Regions from separate parts of the Furfurilactobacillus entadae genome, predicted to be linked through region 2. Evidence: predicted binding sites of a transcription regulator. Region 2 holds the regulator's gene; each other region holds the start of a gene.
The links. The regulator LexA, encoded in region 2, represses DNA repair genes until DNA is damaged. The targets are predictions, from matches to a motif close to CNAACANNTGTTNG.

Region 1 (5,274 bases), on a different contig from region 2:
TTTCACACGTTACGTGAAAATGGACTGATTGCACCGGGTGATAAAATCGCCATTAACACACCGATTTTCACACCGTACTTAGAAATCCCGACGTTAGATGATTATCAGCTGGTTGAGGTTGATTTACGGTCGACAGAGGCCCAAAACTGGGAGATTCAGCCAAGTGAAGTGGACAAGCTTAAGGATGATCAGGTTAAGCTATTGATCCTTGTTAATCCATCCAATCCAGGGGCAATGGCGCTTAACGAGGCGGCATTAGCTGCCTTACAAGCCGTGGTGGCGGCCCGGCCTCAACTGATGATTATTACAGACGATGTGTACGGGACGTTTGTTCCCAATTTTAAGTCTGTCTACAGCGTTGTGCCCCAAAACACGGTGCTCGTTTACTCATATTCCAAACTGTTTGGTGCCACTGGCTGGCGGTTAGGGGTGATCGCAGTTGCTCACGAAAATGTCTTTGATGCGCTGATTTCACAGTTACCTGTCGAGCAAACGCAACGATTAAGAAAGCGTTACGGTCGCGTGGTGACACAACCGGACACACTGTCGTTTATTGAACGGCTAGTGGCGGACAGTCGGTCAGTGGGGTTATACGATACGGCGGGATTATCCACGCCTCAGCAAATCCTGATGGTCTTATTTTCATTAACGCACTTACTTGCAGGAAGCCCCGATTCGTACATTGATGAAGCAACACAACTGGTTGTGACCCGTGAACATGATCTCAATCAGGCGTTGGGGATTCCAAACAATGATTCACCTGATAACACCCATTATTATGAGCTGGTTGATATTTACCGGTTGGCCGAGAAACGTTATGGCAAACAATTTCGTGACTACCTAATGACGAATTTTGAAGAGGTCGATTTCTTGAAACAGCTTGCTGAAAAACGTGGTGTCGTGTTGATGGATGGCGTTGGTTTTGGGTCTTCAGCCGGCATTTTGCGGGTCTCACAGGCCAACTTACCAAACGCAGATTATGCCCAAATTGGGACCCAGATTCTGGCTGTCCTTGCTGATTATTATGCGGCCTTTTCAGCACAGGCATAGGCGCTAACAAAAGAGGTAAAGTAAAAAGAAAATCCCTGTTACGATGAAGAACCCCCCAGAGTTGGACAAAAGCCAGCTCTAGGGGGTTCTTGTAATTAAGTTGGGTTAGTTACCGTGATGCTGATCCCATATCATTAGGAGTAAGACGATTAGTAACGTGACGACAACACCAAGCAGTGATTGTGGGCCGATCAAGCGTGTTAACCAAGTTGAAACAAAGGCGCCAATTCCAAAACTCGCAGCCACCCAAAAACTGTCACGAAGCAAAACGTGATTCGTTGCCTTAGCACCATGACCAAGAAGAAGGTTAAATAACGCGGCACCAACTGTGCGAAGGTTACCGGTTGTCATGGTTGTGTTGTAAGGGTGGTTATTTAGAACACGAAATGTGTGGACTTGGAACGCGGCAAATAGTGATAACCCGCTGGTGATTCCATGACTGGGAAGAATCGGTAACAAGAGATCAATGGCAAAAATACCGACGAGTTCCGCGATAATGCTAATTTCCTGCCAAATGAGGTGGCCCGGTCGGTTGAACCGTTGCTCAATGAGATTAGCCAACCCAGCACCAAGGATAAAGCACAGAATTGGGATGAGGTAGGCGATGGTCTTGGCAAAGTGTCCGTCTGCCAGGTTTAATCCAAGCAAAATGACGTTCCCAGATTGTAAGCTGGCAAAGACTTCACCGTGAAAAATGTATGTGTAGGCATCAAGGTAGCCGCCAACGCCGGCTAGCAAAACACCAATCAAGAGGGACTCGTAAATGGGCTGTTTTTTAAGTGATTGCATGTGAACACTTCCCTATGAGTTTAATAATTCAGTTTAGTATACGCCGTCATTAATAAAATGACTGGAAATGATATTTATGAAGATAACGAGGAAAGTTTGTTGTTAAAGCGAACATACGTTTGTATAATGTAAATTGAAATCAAAACAGGGAGCGTGAGCAAATGGCAGACTATGACTATGATGTGGAACCACGCGGTGTCTTTTTCGCCGTTGACAATAAGTCCTTTTATGCCAGCGTTGAGGCCAGCATGCGTGGTTGGGATCCGCTAGATGTTTGCCTTGTGGTGATGAGCGAGCAGGAGAACACTAACGGTGGTCTCATCTTGGCCACGTCACCTGAAGCAAAACGGCGGTTTAATCTGCGGGCCAATGTCTCCCGTCAACGTGATTTGCCGGAGGATGCCAGCATAAAGGTGGTGCCGCCGCGAATGAATTTATACATCAAACGTAACCTTGAAATTAATAACGTCTTTCGTCAGTTTGTGGCTGATGAAGACTTGTGGCCGTACTCAATTGATGAATCGATCTTAGACCTAACAAAGTCGTGGCGGCAGTTTGGGGCGTCACCCGTCGCAGTTGCGCAAGTGATTCAGCATACGGTTTATGAACGTTTTGGGCTTTACGTCACGGTTGGGATCGGTGAGAACCCGGCCCAGGCGAAGATTGCCCTAGACATTTATGCAAAGCATGCGGAGAACTTTATTGGTCAAATTAGTTATGCAACGGTCCCACAAACGATTTGGTGCATTAAAGAAATGACTTCTGTTTGGAGTATTGGTCGGCGCACAGCTGAGCATCTTCGACGGTTAGGAATTACCAACATGAACGAGTTAGCACATGCCAATCCGTACATGTTAAAGCAGGAAATGGGGATGATCGGTGCCCAACTGTTTGCACTATCATGGGGGATTGACCGGGCAGAATTGCGGGAGCGGGTTGATGTGAAATCAGCAGGCTTCAGTAATTCGCAAGTGTTACCAAGGGATTATGATGATCAGCACGAAATTGAACTGGTCATCAAAGAAATCGGGGAGCAGCTTGCCTCACGATTACGTGGCCATGAAAAGCTAACGGCCAGTGTTTCACTCAGTATTGGGTTTTCGTATGGCGTGAAGGAGAGGACCGGCCGCGGTGGGTTTCATCAACAATTACGGTTAGACGCAACCAATGATCATGAAGAAATCGTCCGTGGTCTGACCTACCTGTTTCGTAAACACTGGCACGGTGAAGCGGTTCGAAACATTGCGGTGGCGGGCGCAAATTTATCGGCTGTGACTTACCGGCAACTAAATTTATTTGTTGATCCTGAAGCACAGGAAAAAAAGCACCAGGTGGAAGCAACGATTGACGATCTGCGGCATCGGTTTGGTTTCAAGGCCCTGGTGTACGCACGGAGTACCGAAACTGGCGGGACGGCCCTTGACCGTGCAGCGCTGGTTGGTGGCCATAACGGAGGAAACGCCTATGATTGATGAAAGTCGGCTCATTTATGAGCGAATTGAGCCACTCTTTTTGCGGCAGCCGCACACCCGTTACTGGATTCTCGTTGCCGATGATCCGTACGACAAACAATATAATTTCTTTTTCAATTCGCTTAAACAGGGCCACCGGGAAAGATCAGTGCCATTGCATTCAGTGACCGATTACCAGTTAGCCTATTTAGAAGCGCTCATTGCTAAGTTACGGTTACGGACAAAGTTAACGCTTGTTTTTTTGAATTTTCAGCAGCAGCGGTGGCCCGAAAGCCAACGCTTAATTGAACGGAGGCGGCATCCCGATGAAGCCCGGTGAGTATGATCCAGAGTTGGTCAAGATGTTTTTCCATCATGATTATCAGGATCGTGGCATGCTTAAATGGCAGGGGTATTACTTGTCGGACCATACAAGCGCCCTTAATAAGCAAACGTTGGCTGAGAATGAACGTGATGCCCGTGTGGCCGTAGACCCAATGGGCCAAGAAGCAATTTTTACGGCCGTGGGTCAGGCAATTTTGAAGCAAAAGGCAGTCGCCATTTTTCTGAACGAAATGAGTGTGGAAAATGGGTTGCCAGCTGTCATTGAAGGCAGAATTATGGGGCAAGGGCGTGAAGATGTGATTATTGTTGGGGAAACCAATGTGCACATGGAACAAATTAGGGCGGTTAAGGTATTGAATGAGTGAGGGCAGTTGAGAAGTGCCGGCAACATACAACGCTAAATGGAGTACAGCAATTGCTGATCGAACACATAAAAAAGAGGCCTCCAGTTGGATGCCTCTTTTTTATGGTCAGCCCTAACTTGCGTTTGGAACGTTTGCGAGTGTCCATGTAATCGTGGACTGGTACAAACCGGGTGAAACTAACGGTGTTGGGGCAATTTTTAGTGTTGACGGTGATAAATCTAAAGACGACGTTGCGGTACTCGTCGCTTGTTGTTGAAGAACCAACGTTTGTGAACCATCGTTACGAACGGCCACGTTATTGATTGCACCGTTTGATGAAAGGAGATTGAGGGTGATGCCCCCGTTAGCCCCCAGCGCACTTTTATCAGTCGCATTGTTAAATGGAGTCATGCTAGCGTAGAGCGTCCACCCAGCACCGCTTCCGCGCGGATCAGTAACTTGGAGGGCGCCCTTACCGTTCCCGTCATACGTTGTCTTGGGACCGGTGAATGGGGTTGTTGTGGTCAACGTTGTCCCCTGAACAATATCGTTAATTGGGACGGAGCGATTTGTTGACCCAAAGCTAAAGTCAGGGACGCCATCTAATGTGAGTGAGTTGGGAGTGACACTAAGGGTGGCTGTGTTCGTTTGATCTTTTTGAGCAGAGGTTCCAGGAACAGGCACCATTAATTCTGCGTAGTACGTACTTTTATCTTCCTTAATTGACGTTTTATCGAGGGTCAAAACACCGTTGCTAATGCCGGTGGCGGCGTCGGTTGAGACACTAACTTTGGTTCCATCAGCTAAGGTTTGCCCATCCTTAATGACTTCATCGGTACCGTTAGCCAGCTTATGGTGCCAAGCGCTGACTGTCGTGCCTTTGGTATAACCGTTGACTTCAAATGACGGATTGGTTTTCCCGTTTTCTAACGCCTTGGTGTCTTGTAACCCCCCGATAAACATTTTTAACGTCCGGGTGAGGCCACTTACCTGTGCGGTAACCACGACTGGGCCATATTTTGAGGTCTCACTGCTAGCCGTGACTAACCCAGTATCTGAAATGGTTGCTACGTTGGTGGCTGAACCATCTGGGTTAGCAATTGACCACGTGATTTTATCCGTTGCCTGGGCGGGGGTCAACGTCGGGTGGACGACTTCTGAATGCCCGTTAGGCAGGTTCGGGTTATCAACGCTTAACGAAAGGTCAGTAGCGTGAACGATCTCAGGTGAAATTTGAACTTTAACAACGTTCGAATAGTAGGTATTGGCACCAACACCGAACCAGCCGCCAGAAT
Region 2 (5,274 bases):
CCCGCTCCATCGTGTTAAATAACTGACCAATGGCAAACATTGGCCAGATCAGCATGCTAATGTAGGCGATAAAAGTCACCAGCTGCCCCAGCGAGATTACGCCAGTTGTCACATACCGACCGCCTAAAATGATTGTCGCAACGTAGGAAAGACCAATAATAATTGTGACTAATGGATCAAAAAGTGCGTCTAGCCGGTTAGTTCGCCGATTAATGGCGATCGTCTGCTTCACTTGAGTTTCAAAGTCTGCTTCGTCTTGTTGCTCCTGACCAAGTGTTTTAATGACCTTGATTCCCTCGATACTTTCCTGGGCCTTATTGTTAAGCCGAGAAAACGCGGCCTGTGATTCACCAAAGGCCACGTGAATCTTTGTTCCCAAATACCGGGCAACAACTGCGATCAACGGCAGTGGTAACACAGCCAGAATCGTTAGCCGCCAGTTAACAAGCACCAGCATGGCAATTAACGTTGTTCCCCCTGTGATGACGGAATCTGCAAACTGCAAGATCCCCCCACCAGCCACTCGCTGAATGGCAGAAAGGTCGTTTGTTGCATGAGCCATTAAATCACCGGTCCGGTAACGCTGATAAAAGCTCGCGTCCATCTGCATAAAGTGCCAGTACAACCGTTCCCGCAGCGTTCGTTCAAGGTTTGCCGCACCGCCCCAAATCGACGTTCGCCATAAAAAGCGGGCGGCATAAGCACCTAACGCCACAGCAACCATGAGGCTAAGGTCCAGTGCTAACCGGGACCCTGTCAATTGGCGTTTCCCCATCAAATCAACTAAATCCCCGAGGATCCGGGGTGGAATAACGCCAAGGAGCGCCGTGATCAATAACCCAAGAACACCCCGTAAATAGCGCCGCCGTTCCGTTTTAAAATACCAGGCCAACTTTCTAAAAATTGCCATAACTCACCAACCTCTCTCAATTCAAATGAAACGACAAAAAAACGGATAGGAATAATCCTATCCGTTACTTTAATTACATGAATTAACCTTTACGTGCCTGACTTTGCATGGTAGCAAGCATTTGCTTAAGCTTCTTTTCAGAAGGCTTTTGCCCCATTTGCAACATCATTGTCCGTAACATCTCTTCAGTAATTGGAGGATTATTCTTAAGGTAGTTTTGCATGTAACGGCGTGCAAAGAAAAAGCCGCCGACAACGCCAGCCACTGCCGCTACGATAATAAGTAAGATCCACAACCCTGTTGACATCAAATACCCCTCCTTTACGTTTAAATAAAATACATCTTATTATACTACACAACTAATCGGCGGATGAAAACCCTTTAACCGAAAAAATCTTCATTAACGTTAATTAATCGTCACGCAAGCCTTTATCACGTTGAACTTGGCGAACCTTTTCCGGTGTCACTTCATTACCATTCTTATCGAAGACCTGCATCATCTCAACTTGTGAACGGAATGATTTCCGGAAGTTTGCAAGGAATTCCTCGCGGAGCTTTTTTTGTTCGGCTTGTTCGTCCTCAGTCAGTCCGCCATCTTTTGCTTTCTGAGCTAATTCGTTAATCCGAGCACGCAATTTTTCTGGTTCCATTATTCAGTCACTTCCTTAATTCAGCTTTGACAGCTATTATACAAGATTATTGCCAAAAGAGGAAAAGATTTGCAATGTAGCGAACATTTGTTTGACCCTGTTCGTAAAATATGCTAAGTTTTAAATAACAAAAAGCGTCGCTCGGCGTTTCCGATCCATCATGGGCACCATTTTCGGCCACCCGTTTGTGGTGTACAAGACCCATGGCGACGACATTTAATAACGAGGTGTAAACATGGCAAAAGGTGCTGCAACGAAGCAAATGGCTGTTCTCCAGTTCATTTATGACCGGGTTAACGAAAAAGGTTACCCGCCAACGGTCCGTGAAATCGGTGAAGCGGTTGCGTTATCGTCAACATCCACCGTTCACGGTCACATTGACCGACTCCAAAAAAAGGGCCTCCTGGTTAAAGATCCAACAAAACCCCGGGCCATTGAACTAACGGACGCTGGTCTAACCGCCCTCGGCATTTCAACGACCCCTAATGAGATTCCGGTTCTGGGTGTCGTCGCTGCTGGGGAACCCATTTTAGCGGTTCAAGACGCAACCGACTACTTCCCCATTCCCCCAGAATTAACCGAATATGATGGCGACTTGTTCATGCTCACCATTCGTGGTGACAGTATGATCAACATGGGCATTTTGACTGGTGACCGGGTCATTGTCCGCCGCCAACAAAATGCAGACAATGGTGACATCGTCATTGCGATGACTGACGAAAATGAAGCCACTTGTAAACGATTCTTCAAGGAATCCGATCACTACCGGCTTCAGCCAGAAAATGATCACATGGCGCCCATCATTCTTAACCAAGTTTCCATTTTAGGTAAGGTTGTTGGCCTCTACCGTGACTCTGTTTATTAGCATTATTTAACCACACAAAAATCCCTGAACGCAGTTAGCCGTTCAGGGATTTTTTTACTGATTATTGAACTTCGCCTGGGTAGGCTTGATTTGGTAAGGCATCAAAATCAAGATCTGCAATGGCTTCAGCCGTTGTCACGTAAGTCACTGCCCCCTTAGCCAACATTAAGTTAACAAGGCTATCCTTTTCGTGAAGTAAAACTACCTGCTTGCCCTTAGCCACGGCGTAACCAATTTCAAACGCCGTCCCACTATCAACTGAATCTTCAGTGAAGTCAGACACTGCCACAACAATATCGGACCCGTTAAGGTTTTCTAAGTCATGGTTATAGGCCGTTTCTTGCCATTCAGGACTCCCAAAGGTCAATTCGGGAAACTGCGACTTCCGGGGGCTAAAGACATCCCCAATAGTTGCGTTGGCGGCTAAGGCTGCTTCAACGCGCTTAACCCGGTCAATTTGTTCTTCATCAAAAAAAGGACTTGCTAAGTAAATTGATTTCACGTGTGTGTTCCTCCTCAAGTAGTATTCTCAGTATACTCGATTAGCGAACATTGTCACCGTGATTCCGAAAACTCATTCATATTTTTTAGTAAATCCTCATGATAATGGCAATCGATTCACCATTTATGAATCTAAATCGAAACATTGCCCACAATTTTCCGTTTCACATACGGTTATCACTAATTTCCACCACTCAATTCATTAATGGCCCCTTTTTCGGTGGCGGCCACAATGGTACACTTAAAAGACAACATTACCCAATGAAATCGAGGAATAATCATGATCTTTTTGGCCGTTTTCGGTGGCATCGCGTTGGTCCTTGCCGTTTTTTACCTGCTCAACTCAATTCAGTCTTACGGAACTTGGCGTTTTGCCACCCTATTAGTCGTCGTCTTTGCCCTCATTACTGGTTACGGCGTCGTTAAGCTCCCCGTCTGGCACCACCATGGTTCATGGAGCATGCAGTCATCTTCCAGCAGTTCGACCACTAAGGCAGCATTAACCAAAGCTGCCTCGGTATTCAATCCGAACCAAGCTGCCATTGATGGTGAAACGGCCGGCCAGAAGAGTGCGGCAACCGCTAACGCACAGAGCCAGGTTAAATCACAACTGGCAAATGCCTTCAGTAGTCTTGGTACCGTTACACTTGACGCTGACACAAAGACATACACCATTCATCCAACCAATAAGGATGCCGTTAAAGCTCTGGAGGAGTTAGAAAAAACGCCAAGTGACGCTGAGGAAGCTAAATGGCCAACCATGACAGACCATTTACGGGCCTCATCCGCCAACATCAGTAAATCCTTGAAGGACGATTACACCCTGGCCATGGTTAGCCCGGACCAATCAGGCAAGGTTTTGTATAGTGCAAAAAACGGTAAAACTGTCACGAACTTCATTAAATAATCACCGTTCCGTTTAGTCCTGTTGATCATCCTTGATCGACAGGACTTTTTTCATCCAAAAAACGGCAATCCCGTAGGACCACCGTTTTCATTAACCACGATTTAAATATTGGCGCTGTTCGTTCTTAATGCCTGTTAACACAAATTGGGCTGGGTCCGCACTGATATCAAGCTCCCGATCCGTGCCGTTGGTTGGCAATTGATCTGAAAATAGCGCTTCGTATGTGGCCACATCAACCGGCGTCCGGTTATTAAGTAGTTCCGTAATCGCTGCCTTATTGAACCCCTGGCGATAATCTGGTTGCAGTCGGCCAGTATAAAACTCACCTTCTGCCCCGGAGCCGAAACTAAAGAGTCCTAAACGGGCACCAGCAGCGAGCTCACCGTTTGCTAATAGTGACAGCAGGCTCAGGTACAAAGAACCCGTGTATAGATTCCCCACATGACGGTTCCATTCACGGGCGGCCTCAAAGTTCGTCGTTAGTTTCGTCGCCTGTGTGTCATCCACTTCTGGTAAAACCGTTCGCAACGCTTTAAGTCCCATTTTTGTAAACGGCAAATGAAAGAGAAATGCATCAAAATCCATCGCCGATTGATCAAATTGCGTTTTAAATCGTTGCCAGACATCCTGGAAAAAATCGATGTAAATGTTGGCTGAATAATGCCCGTCAACCCGTGCTTCCGTCGCGTAAACTGGCCGCCAAAAATCCATAACATCACGTGTTAAATACATACTGTCCGCTTCAATTGCCATGATTGTGGGCTCCGTGCTCATCACCATGGCAACCGCGCCGCCGCCCTGCGTGATTTCTCCAGCCGTTTCCAACCCGTACCGGGCCACATCCGCCGCCAGAACTAAGACACGCCGGTCAGGATGGGCTACCAGGTAATCACGACCCAGTTGCAACGCTGCGGTCGCTGAATAACATGCTTGCTTTACTTCAACTGCCCGGGTGTGTTCAGTCAGCCCTAACAAGTGCTGAACGTAAACTGCCGCGGCCTTCGAATTATCAATGCCTGATTCAGTCGCGAATAAAATCAGATCAATTTGATCACGATCAGTATCGTCAAGCACCTGAGCAGCAGCGTTTGCGGCCATTGTGACGACGTCTTGTGTCACCGGCACGACCGCCATCTCTGACTGCCCAATGCCAATGTGATACTTCGCCGGCTCATCACCACGCGCATTGGCGAGATCCGTCATGTCCAGTACGTAATGCGGTGTGTAGAACCCCATTTTATCAATTCCAACGTTCATGAGTTGCCATCCTTATTCTGTCTTAATTAAAACCAGTTTAAGTCGTTAATTGTTGAGTTAACTTTAACCGCTGTTTGCTTAACAGTCAAACATCACTGGCTCGGCATGGCTACTTTTTAAGGCGCTCATAATAATCCCCTCGTCAATCAAACTCGTTATTGCTATCAGGACGGGACAGGATTAG
Region 3 (5,274 bases), on a different contig from region 2:
GACACCATTATCGGCCATTGAGGCACCGATTCGAGGCAAGTAAAACGATTGAGCCGTGGCAATTCCCAAAATTGAGACGATGGTTCCAACGGCAACAATCGTCGTGCCCACCGGTCCCAACATCTTAGCGAGCCCGGCTTGAATTGGCGCCGTGTTCCCAGCAAGATGACCGCCTAGCACACCGATTGAAACGACCTGAATCGCAATGTACAGTAAGGCGACAACTCCCAGAACAACCATGATGGCAACCGGGATTGTTCGTTGCGGATTTCGAAATTCTTGTGCGGCAATCGTAATCGCCTCAAATCCAGTAAACGCATAGAAAATTAGAATTGCTGCCGAGCCAAACGCGTTGTTGAAATTCGTCGTTGTGACGACAAACGGCGTAAAGTGTGCGCCGTTAATAAAGAACACCCCGACAACAACGAATAAAATGAGTGGAATCAGCTTTGCGACGGTCACAATGTCATTGACCATCTTGGTTAGCGTTACGCCAGAAATGTTGATCAACGTCAACGTTCCTAACAGAACAAAGATCGTCACGTCTTTCCAAAGGGGCTGTTGTAGAACCGGGAAGATAGCGCCTAACGCCGTTGTAAACGCGGTTGACATGGTCGCCCATGCAATAATGCTAATGGCCCAGACACTGAAACCAACTTCATACCCAACAAAATCGCCAAACGCGGCCTTAGCGTAAAGATACGGACCACCATTTTCATCGAAATATGTCGCATCTTCAGCGTAACAAAGGGCAATTGACACGATAAGCAACATGTCAAAAACAAACACTAAAATGCTGGCAGGTCCGAGCATCGCTTCTGCTTGACCCGGAAGGAGAAAAATCCCGGATCCAATAATTGAATTAATTCCCAATAAAATAACACTTAATAATCCAAACTTCGATTTCAATTTAACCATCTCACTGTCTATCGGTATTTTTATCATCTATGATTATAAAACTTTCATGCTGGTGAAACGACAACAAATAATAACCACCAAGTACTAATACTTGGTGGTTATTCGTTTTTAACTCAATATGGCGTGACAACTGCGCTCATTATTTGACATTGGCCCGCTTTTTCAGCCACTTGCATCACCGTGTGCAATCGCCAATCTTGACGGGACCCACCACCGATTTGTGCATTAACAATGTTATCTCCGTTAATTTGCCACCCATCAGCCACTGAAACTGCGCTAACGCGTTCCTCTTGTGAAGAATAATAGTGCATCTGCCCGTCCGCAATTTGGGCTAACCATTGATTACCCGATTGAACCAGTCCAGTCATATGTGTCAACGTAAATGTTGGTGCCAATATTTTTCTTAATGCATTCGTATCGCAGTAGCTCATCGCCACATTAAACTGACGGTATGCGTCAATTGCACGACGTTTTTCCATAATGATCACCACCATTTCAAAACTAAGTTTAATTACCAACTCGATACTTCATTAATTATTTTGTTGTTTATAACCTACTTCTGGTTAATGCCTAAACTGTCCCGAGCACCGTATTGATCGTCATGCGCCAATTTAACGACAAGGTCGGCAATGCTGACTACTGAAACATCATGGCCCCCAAACGGTTCCCCTTTATGCGTCACCTGGTAGTTTACATCATTAGAATGTTCAAACCACCCGGGGCGAATTGTTGTGTAGTTCAGGTCAGAAGCAGCGATGACATCAGCGGCGTCACGATATGGCTGCAACACAGGATTACTTTCCAGATTCCCACCGGCACCCACTGAGGCCGGGATTTCGTTATAAATTCCCATTGATGTGATGAACAGTAGTCGGCCAGCACGGTCCATTCCAGCGACTAAGGCCGTTGCCATTTCTTTCAGATTGCCACTAAGCGCCGCAAAAACAACGTCCTGCCCCACTAATGCGCGTTGGAGTGCGGTCTCATCCAACACGCTGCCAGCAATGGCACGTTCACGTGTTTCGTCAAGGTGGCCTAAGCCACGTGGGTTTCGTACCATTAACGTTAACTGATCGTCAGTATGTTCCAAAAAATACCGCCGCGTCGTGCTTCCCACCGTTCCTGTTGCCCCAATAATTAAGATTTTTGTCATTATGAGCGCCTCCATCATTCGTTTATAAACGTTAGTGTAAACCCTTCTAGTAACTTTAAGGCAAGCATTAAAATCAAAAAAATCAATTATCGAGCAATTTTTGTTAACGACATTATTGCTTCATTAAATCGTTATGAGGCCGCGACCACATCCTTCTTGCCAATGGCAAGGATGACCAGTAAACTAGGTTTAACAGTAAGAGAACGTTTGTTTGGAGGTTGATTATGGAGAGACAACACTACTTAAATTTAATTGATGATGAACTGTCAACTGCCCCCTGGTTTGTCCAAGAATATTACCAGGCAAAATCAACGATCCCATTATCGCCGGCAACGTTATATCAATATTTGACAGAGTTTCGGCGCTTCTTCAACTGGTTGATCAGTGAAGGCTTAACGCCTGCTAAAACACCAGCAACCGTTGACATTCAGGTTCTTGCGTCGCTTAAGAAAGAAACCGTTGATTTATATAAATCAGCGTTACTCAATCAGGCAAAACTAACAGGTGTCGCTGGCAACCGCGCCCACCCGACCATTAATCGCTCGCTAAACGCCCTCGCGTCGCTTTTTAAATACTTAACCGAAGACACCGAGGATGAACACGGTGAAGCGTACTTTAATCGCAACGTGATGCACAAAATCGCGTTAGTTCGAACAAACGAAACGTATGCCACCCGGGCGGCAAACCTGAAGACAAAGCTCATGCTGGGTCACACAGATCATGACTACCTTGATTTTATTAATGACAAGTATGAACAGCAGTTAACGCCAACCCAAAATCGCTATTTCCAACGAGATAAGCAACGGGACCTTGCCGTTAATGCACTTTTGCTTGGCAGCGGCTTACGCGTTTCAGAAGCTGCTAACGCGGACTTACGCCACCTTAACCTAAAAACCGGAACCATTGGCGTCGTTCGCAAGGGTGGTCAACGCGATACCGTCCCCATTGCACCATGGACATTACCGTATATTCAAGCCTATGTTGACATTCGCACTGCCACCTACCAGGCAACCCCCACCGATCACGCCCTCTTTTTAAGTCGGTACCGTGGCCATGCATCTCGGCTTCAAGCAAGTTCCGTGGAAAAAATGGTGGCTAAATACTCTAGTGCGTTTAAAGTCCGCATTACCCCACACAAGTTACGGCATACGCTAGCATCTAAGCTTTATCTAGCGACTAAAAATGAACAACTTGTGGCGACCCAGTTGGGGCAAAACTCAACAAGTGCCACCGGTCTTTACACACACATCATTGATGAAGAGCAACGTGAGGGCTTAGAAAAAATGTAGGACCCCTGTCCCAATGATTGTCGTGTGCTTAAAATACGCATGACACATTGATTAACGTTCATTAATTTTTTTGATACAATTAGCACAAGGTTTGCAACGATGTTTATTGCTAACTGCAATCACATAACCCACTACAAACAAAGGAAGTTCATTTATGAAAAGCACAGTTTTTATCAAACCAAACGTAGTCGCCGTTGAAGACATTGCTAAACCAACAATCGAAGCTGCCGACGATGTGATCATTAAGGTTGTTCGGACGTGTGTCTGTGGTTCCGACCTCTGGGCCTACCGTGGTTTAGAAGATAAGGCCGAACATTCACAAAACAGCGGCCATGAAGCCATCGGAATTGTGGAAGAAGTTGGTTCTGACATCACCACTGTGGTTCCTGGTGACTTTGTTATTGCACCATTCACCCACGGTTGCGGCCATTGTGCTGCATGTCTCGCCGGTTTTGATGGGGACTGTCAAGAACACCAAAACAACTTTAGTGCCGGTGTTCAGGCACAATACATTCGGTTCCAACATGGTGAATGGGCCCTCGTTAAGGTGCCTGGCCAGCCAAGCGATTACAGTGAAGAGATGCTGAAGTCACTGTTAAGTTTAGCCGACGTTATGGCAACAGGTTACCATGCGGCTCGTGTGGCCAATGTCACGACTGGTGATACCGTTGTGGTTGTTGGTGATGGTGCCGTTGGCCTTTGTGGTGTCATTGCCGCAAAAATGCGCGGTGCAAAGCGAATCATTATCATGAGTCGGCACGAAGATCGCCAACGCCTAGCGACTGAATTTGGGGCAACCGATATCATTGCCACGCGTGGTGCTGAAGCCGAAGCCCAAGTTCGCGAATTAACGAACGGTGCTGGCGCCGATGCTGTTTTGGAATGTGTTGGGACGGAACTATCCAACGAAACTGCTATGAACATTGCTCGTCCCGGTGCCATCGTTGGTCGGGTTGGTCTCCCTCACGAACCCAAAATGGACATGACCGCATCATTCTACAACAACACGATCATCGCCGGTGGTCCTGCTTCCGTAACGACCTATGACAAGCAGGTCTTGCTGAAGGCCGTTTTGGATGGCGACATTCATCCTGGTAAGGTGTTCACCGAAACGTTTAAATTAGATGATATTAACGCCGCCTATCAAGCAATGACAAACCGTGAAGCTATTAAGACACTTATTACCGTTGATTAATTATCAGTTCGTCATCATGGTGATTATAAATCCTTAGAACGATAAAAATACCGCTGCCCAGTTGATTTTGGGCAGCGGTATTTTTATTTGTCAGCATTTATGAACCGATTAGTCCTTGTGTAAGGCTTCGGCAGGTGTCCCTGTTGCGTTGATATCGTCTGCATCATTTGAACGGCAGTTCCAGATGTAATCCAGTGAATGCCATCCAGTTGTAACGTGCAGTGGGTCCTGAACATAAACATTGCCATTAGAGTACTGGGATAGAACAACTTCGTGTGTCGTACCACTGCCCCAGCTTGCTGGAATGAACGGTGCACGAACTGCCATTACAACAGCGTGACCGTGCTCAATTGCATCTTTAATGCTAGCAGCAGAATATAATGGGTCAACGTTTAAACCATAGTTATGTGCAGTTTGAATAAGCCCGGCTTGATCCGTTCCGACAATTCCGTGGTTATAACGGGTGTTTGCATAACCATACTGTGCAACCTGTAATGGTTCAACATCATAACCGTACCCACTAACAACCATTGCAATACTCGTTAATACACACGCGGTTTGTGCAACGGTGTGGCCGCCAAATGCGTAGTACCCCCATCGAGGATCATTTTGCGCATAGTAGAATGGAACAAAATATAGTGCACCAGTCGTGTTATCAAAGCGGAATAAATCGCCGTGAATACGTTGTTCGCCGTAAAGCATGTGCCCTTGACCATCAT
Region 4 (5,274 bases), on a different contig from region 2:
CGGTGCCAAGTGAGCGCCTTGAAATGGTTCCCGAAGTGGCGGAACCAACGACAACGCAGCCACGGTTTCCAGAACTGATGTACATTGGTCAAATGCACGGCACATTTTTGTTTGCGCAGGCCGCTGACGGGTTATACTTAGTTGATCAACACGCTGCTCAGGAACGGATCAAGTATGAATATTACCGGGTGAAGATCGGTGAGGTAAGCGACGACCTTCAAAGCTTGTTGGTACCGATTGTTTTAGATTACCCGGTGAGTGATGCCTTGAAAATTAGGGATGCTGCGGATGAGTTACGGTCATTAGGACTGATCCTTGAACCGTTTGGTGCTAACAGTTTTATTGTCCGGCAACACCCAACGTGGTTTGTCTCAGGGCAGGAAGAGAGCACGGTTCGTGAAATGGTGGATTGGGTGTTAACGGATGGTGGGCTGACGGTGGCCAAGTTCCGTGAAAAAACGGCCATCATGATGAGTTGTAAACGGTCGATCAAGGCCAATCATCACCTTGATGATCGGCAGGCCAAAGCGCTCTTGCATGACTTAGCCCAAACGCAAAATCCGTTTAACTGTCCTCATGGTCGGCCAGTGGTCGTCCACTTTACGAACGCAGATATGGAAAAAATGTTTAAACGGATTCAGGATAGTCATGAAGCCTGGTCTGAATTTGATGATCACGAATTTTAGGAGGCACACAAATGTTTGAATATTTACGGGGAACGGTTAATGCCGTAACACCCGCATACGTTGTCCTCGATGTAAATGGGGTGGGGTACCTGATTCAAACGGCGAACCCCTACCGCTTTCACGAGGGTGACGAGGGGGTTCAGATCTACGTCCACCAGGTTATTCGTGATACAGAGATGAACCTGTTTGGGTTTGTTGACGAGGATGAAAAGCGGCTGTTTTTGAAGTTACTCAATGTTTCTGGCATCGGGCCCAAAAGTGCGCTGGCCATCCTTGCTAACGAAGACCACAGTGGCCTAGTGGCCGCCATTGAAAATAACGACGTGGCCTTTTTAACGAAGTTTCCTGGCATTGGGAAGAAGACGGCGCAACAAATTGTGCTGGACCTACAAGGAAAGCTGAGTGATCTTGGGGCGTTGCCAGGCCAACTTGATCTGGAAGTTGCCCCAACGACATCGCAGGCCTTAACAGATGCATTGGCAGCTCTGACGGCACTCGGATACAGTGCAGCAGAAGTGAAAAAAGTCGAAAAACAATTAACGACCATGAGCGCCAAGTCGACAGACCAGTACTTAAGTGTGGCCCTGTCGTTATTAACGCGTTAATGATGGTAAATAATGGTTGGGGAGGTGAGTGACAAGATGGATGATGAAGTGATGTCGAATGAACCGGTTAGTGAGCAGGAAGCGTCGCTAGAACGGTCGCTTCGACCAACAACCTTGGCGCAGTACATCGGTCAAGATACGGTGAAGGAGCAACTCACGGTCTACATTACGGCAGCAAATGCACGGGAAGAGTCACTGGACCACGTGTTATTGTACGGCCCACCCGGACTGGGGAAAACGACGCTGGCCATGGTGATCGCAAATGAAATGCAGGTCAACATTAAGACAACGAGTGGCCCGGCCATTGAACGGCCCGGTGACATCATTGCGTTGTTAAACGAATTACAGCCTGGCGATATTTTATTCATTGATGAAATCCACCGGTTACCAAAAGTGGTGGAAGAAATGTTGTATTCTGCAATGGAAGATTTCTTCGTGGATATTGTTGTGGGCCAGGGACCAACTGCCCATCCGGTTCACTTTCCGTTGCCACCATTTACCTTGATTGGGGCAACCACCCGGGCTGGCTTGCTATCTGCGCCATTGCGAGATCGGTTTGGCATCGTCGAACACATGAACTACTACACGACGGCTGACTTAGAGGAGATCACGTTACGGTCAGCCAACATTTTGGCCAGTAACATCGTGAAGGCAGGCGCCCATGAAATTGCCCGCCGCTCACGGGGAACCCCCCGGATCGCCAACCGGTTATTAAAACGGGTTCGTGATTTTGCAGAGGTTGATGGGAGTGCTGCCATTGATGCGCCAATTGTTGACCATGCGCTCCGTGTTCTTGGGGTGGATGAGTTGGGACTGGATGAAGTGGACATCAAACTATTGAACACGATGATCGACTTTTACAACGGGGGGCCCGTTGGGTTAACGACCCTTGCGGCCAACATTGGTGAGGAAGCGGATACCATCGCCGAAGTGTACGAACCATACTTATTACAAACGGGGCTCATTAAACGGACGCCCCGGGGCAGAATGGTGACATCAGCCGGGTATGAGCACCTGCACATTCCCGCCCCAGACCGAAATTAATTGCCGAATTCCATTTGGCAACCTTCGTTAAGTCTGGTACAGTACATTAAGGAATCTATTTGAATGAGGTGGAGAAATTGACAAGTTTATTAGCAGCAGCCGCTAAGAGCGGGCAAAACAACATGTGGAGTACAATCATCATGATTGTCCTTTTCGTGGGGATCTTTTATTTCTTTATTATGCGGCCAAACCGGAAGCAACAAGATCAACGTAAAGAAATGATGAACGGGATTCACGTTGGGGATCACGTGGTGACGATTGGTGGGTTACACGGTGTTATTGACGCACTTGACGAAACAAAGAAGACAGTGACGATCGATGCTGACGGCATTTACTTAGTGTTTGACTTACAGTCAATTCACCACGTAGAAACGCCAGCAGCAACGACGAGTGCTGCCGCAGCACCAATGAGCAGTGCAAGCTCAGAAGCAGCGAGCGCAGCAACAAGTGCAACTTCAGAAGCAACAAGTGCTGCTGAATCAGAAGCACCAAAAGACTAATCATTTGTCCATTTAATGGCGATGTGAAATTATAAAACCGACGGAGACCCTCATGTGGATGGGGATTCTCCGTCGGTTTTATTTATTGAGAATAAAGTGGCGGAAGGACGGTGTTTTTGCTGTTATTACGAACATATGTTTGATAAACTGTAACCTAAATAGCGGAAAAAAGGAGGGGTGACTCATGGCGCAGACGTTAATGCAGGTTCCACTAGTTGTGGATGCCAGTCGGAAAATTATTCATGTGGATATGGACGCGTTTTATGCCTCTATTGAAGTCCGTGACCACCCCGAGTTTAAGCAGCAAGCGCTAGTCATTGCGCGTGATCCACGGGAGACCGGTGGACACGGCGTCGTGACAACGGCGAATTATGTCGCCCGTAAACTAGGTGTTCATTCTGCGATGAGCGCACAGGAAGCTAGAAAATTGGCGCCCAAGGCTGTCTTTAAACGGCCGGATTTTCCCAAGTATCGGGCGGTCTCTGCACAAATTCACGAAATTTTTCATCAGTATACGGATCACATTGAGCCGATTGCGTTTGATGAAGCGTACCTTGATGTGACGACCAATAAGCAGGGCATCGAGTCCGCTGTGGCCCTTGCACATCAGCTCCAGGCGCAAATTTTTGAAACGGTTCATTTAACGTGTTCAACGGGAATTTCGTACAATAAATTCTTAGCGAAGCTCGCCTCTGACTATGCAAAACCAGTGGGCGTTACCGTTGTCTTACCAGGAGACGCCGAGACCTTCCTCGCCCCGTTGCCCATTGAAAAATTTCGTGGTGTAGGAAAAAAGACGGTTCCAAAGATGCACGACCTGGGCATTATGACCGGGGCGGATCTATTAAAACATTCAGAGCCGGAACTCATTCAACATTTTGGCAAACTGGGCTATGCGTTATATCGTCACGTTCGGGGGAGTGATGACCGACCGGTGGAGTGGCAACGGGAACGTAAATCCATTGGGCGTGAAGAAACTTACGATACCCTGATCACCAATGAAGCGGATGTTGAGACACAGTTACAATTATTGGCAACCGAACTGGTGGAACACCTGGTTAGCCGGCAACGGCACGGAAAAACCATCGTCCTGAAGGTCCGTGATGCTGAGTTCAATACGGTTACCAAGCGGCGAACGCAAACTGAATTTTTTGAAAATTCGGCTGACATCATTTATGAAACGGCAAAAGAATTGTTCGACGAAACAGCTGATTTAGCAGCGAGCGTCCGGTTGCTAGGAATTACGATGACAAATTTAGATCCACTTTCTTTTGAAAATATGACGTTACCACTATTTACTTCGGCGTCTTCACGCGCATTTTAACCGGATTATGGTCCATAGATATCGCTGTGAGGCTTTGTATTTACGCACAATGTCCGTTATACTGGCATGTACGAGACTTGTAGCGAAAAGAGGGGCCAAAAACCATGGACGTGCAAAAAGCAATTTTTGACGATATTAATCGCAACCGCATTATCATCATTCACAGACATCAACGACCTGATCCAGATGCCGTCGGGGCACAGGCAGGCCTTGCCCGGATTTTGCAGGTTGCTTATCCTGAAAAGAAGATTTATATCGTTGGAAAGCAGGTTCCTGGTTTGGCCTGGTTAGCTGAAATGGACCAGGTGGCTGATTCACAATTTGACCAAGCACTGATTTTGATCCTCGACACGGCAAACGAACCGCGGGTGGATGACCAACGGTGGCGTGACGGTCGGGAAGTTGTGAAAATTGATCACCATCCAGATGACGATCCGTTTGGTGATCTTAGCTGGGTGGATGACCAAGCCTCCAGCACCTCAGAAATGGTTGTGGCCTTTGCAAACCGGTTTGACTTAACGATTGACGCAACGGCTGCCCGGTCACTGTACGCGGGCATCGTTGGGGATACCGGGCGGTTCCTTTACTCCGATACGACCCCGACGACCATGCGCGTGGCTGCGCAACTGATGGACACGGGGATCGATGCCGTGGCCGTCAACCAATTGGAAGATGAAATGCCAGTGCCAGTCGCACGGTTATCGGCATACCTCTATGAGCACCTGGAGATCACGGCGAGTGGTGCAGCGTACGTTGTGTTAAGCGCGGAAACAATTCAGTCGTTTGACCTTGGTGACGCCGGAACTGCAAGCTTAGTTCCGATGCCAGGAAAGATTGATTCAGTGCGGGCCTGGGCCATTTTTGAGGAACAAGACGACCACAGTTATCGGGTTCGTTTACGGTCCAAGGGTCCCGTGATCAACGGGTTGGCCCGGCAACACAACGGTGGCGGCCATCCGCTTGCCAGTGGTGCGAAGGCGAAAGATAAAGCTGAAGTTCAAACAATCATTAGCCAACTAGAAGCCTTAACAAGCGCCCAATAAGGAGAAACTATGACGGAAACATTTACAGAACTAAACTTGCGACCAGAGCTAATGGCCGCCTTAACGGAAATT

Region 1: the regulator LexA is predicted to act here: its motif matches at 1,948-1,961, upstream of ACKTR5_RS08695 (Y-family DNA polymerase).
Region 3: the regulator LexA is predicted to act here: its motif matches at 2,272-2,285, upstream of xerS (tyrosine recombinase XerS).
Region 4: the regulator LexA is predicted to act here: its motif matches at 2,964-2,977, upstream of dinB (DNA polymerase IV).

What each region holds. Positions count from the first base shown of each region.
Region 1 is NZ_BQXN01000020.1:21,530-26,803, reverse strand. It holds gene ACKTR5_RS08705 (bifunctional aspartate transaminase/aspartate 4-decarboxylase) at 1-1,050, shown strand, start outside; gene ACKTR5_RS08700 (YoaK family protein) at 1,156-1,839, opposite strand; gene ACKTR5_RS08695 (Y-family DNA polymerase) at 2,001-3,311, shown strand; gene ACKTR5_RS08690 (acetyl-CoA carboxylase) at 3,304-3,630, shown strand; gene ACKTR5_RS08685 (hypothetical protein) at 3,617-4,000, shown strand; gene ACKTR5_RS08680 (WxL domain-containing protein) at 4,112-5,274, opposite strand, start outside.
Region 2 is NZ_BQXN01000006.1:18,192-23,465, reverse strand. It holds gene ACKTR5_RS04045 (ABC transporter ATP-binding protein) at 1-910, opposite strand, end outside; gene ACKTR5_RS04040 (YneF family protein) at 993-1,217, opposite strand; gene ACKTR5_RS04035 (DUF896 domain-containing protein) at 1,321-1,560, opposite strand; gene lexA (transcriptional repressor LexA) at 1,796-2,425, shown strand; gene ACKTR5_RS04025 (nucleoside 2-deoxyribosyltransferase) at 2,487-2,927, opposite strand; gene ACKTR5_RS04020 (hypothetical protein) at 3,207-3,833, shown strand; gene ACKTR5_RS04015 (hydroxymethylglutaryl-CoA synthase) at 3,924-5,090, opposite strand.
Region 3 is NZ_BQXN01000035.1:11,871-17,144, forward strand. It holds gene ACKTR5_RS11090 (APC family permease) at 1-918, opposite strand, end outside; gene ACKTR5_RS11095 (nuclear transport factor 2 family protein) at 1,032-1,397, opposite strand; gene ACKTR5_RS11100 (NAD(P)H-binding protein) at 1,472-2,071, opposite strand; gene xerS (tyrosine recombinase XerS) at 2,296-3,360, shown strand; gene ACKTR5_RS11110 (zinc-binding dehydrogenase) at 3,515-4,555, shown strand; partial or broken gene ACKTR5_RS11115 (C39 family peptidase) at 4,664-5,274, opposite strand, start outside.
Region 4 is NZ_BQXN01000008.1:36,203-41,476, reverse strand. It holds gene mutL (DNA mismatch repair endonuclease MutL) at 1-686, shown strand, start outside; gene ruvA (Holliday junction branch migration protein RuvA) at 698-1,291, shown strand; gene ruvB (Holliday junction branch migration DNA helicase RuvB) at 1,328-2,335, shown strand; gene yajC (preprotein translocase subunit YajC) at 2,413-2,835, shown strand; gene dinB (DNA polymerase IV) at 3,020-4,159, shown strand; gene ACKTR5_RS05175 (DHH family phosphoesterase) at 4,264-5,202, shown strand; gene ACKTR5_RS05170 (DEAD/DEAH box helicase) at 5,212-5,274, shown strand, end outside.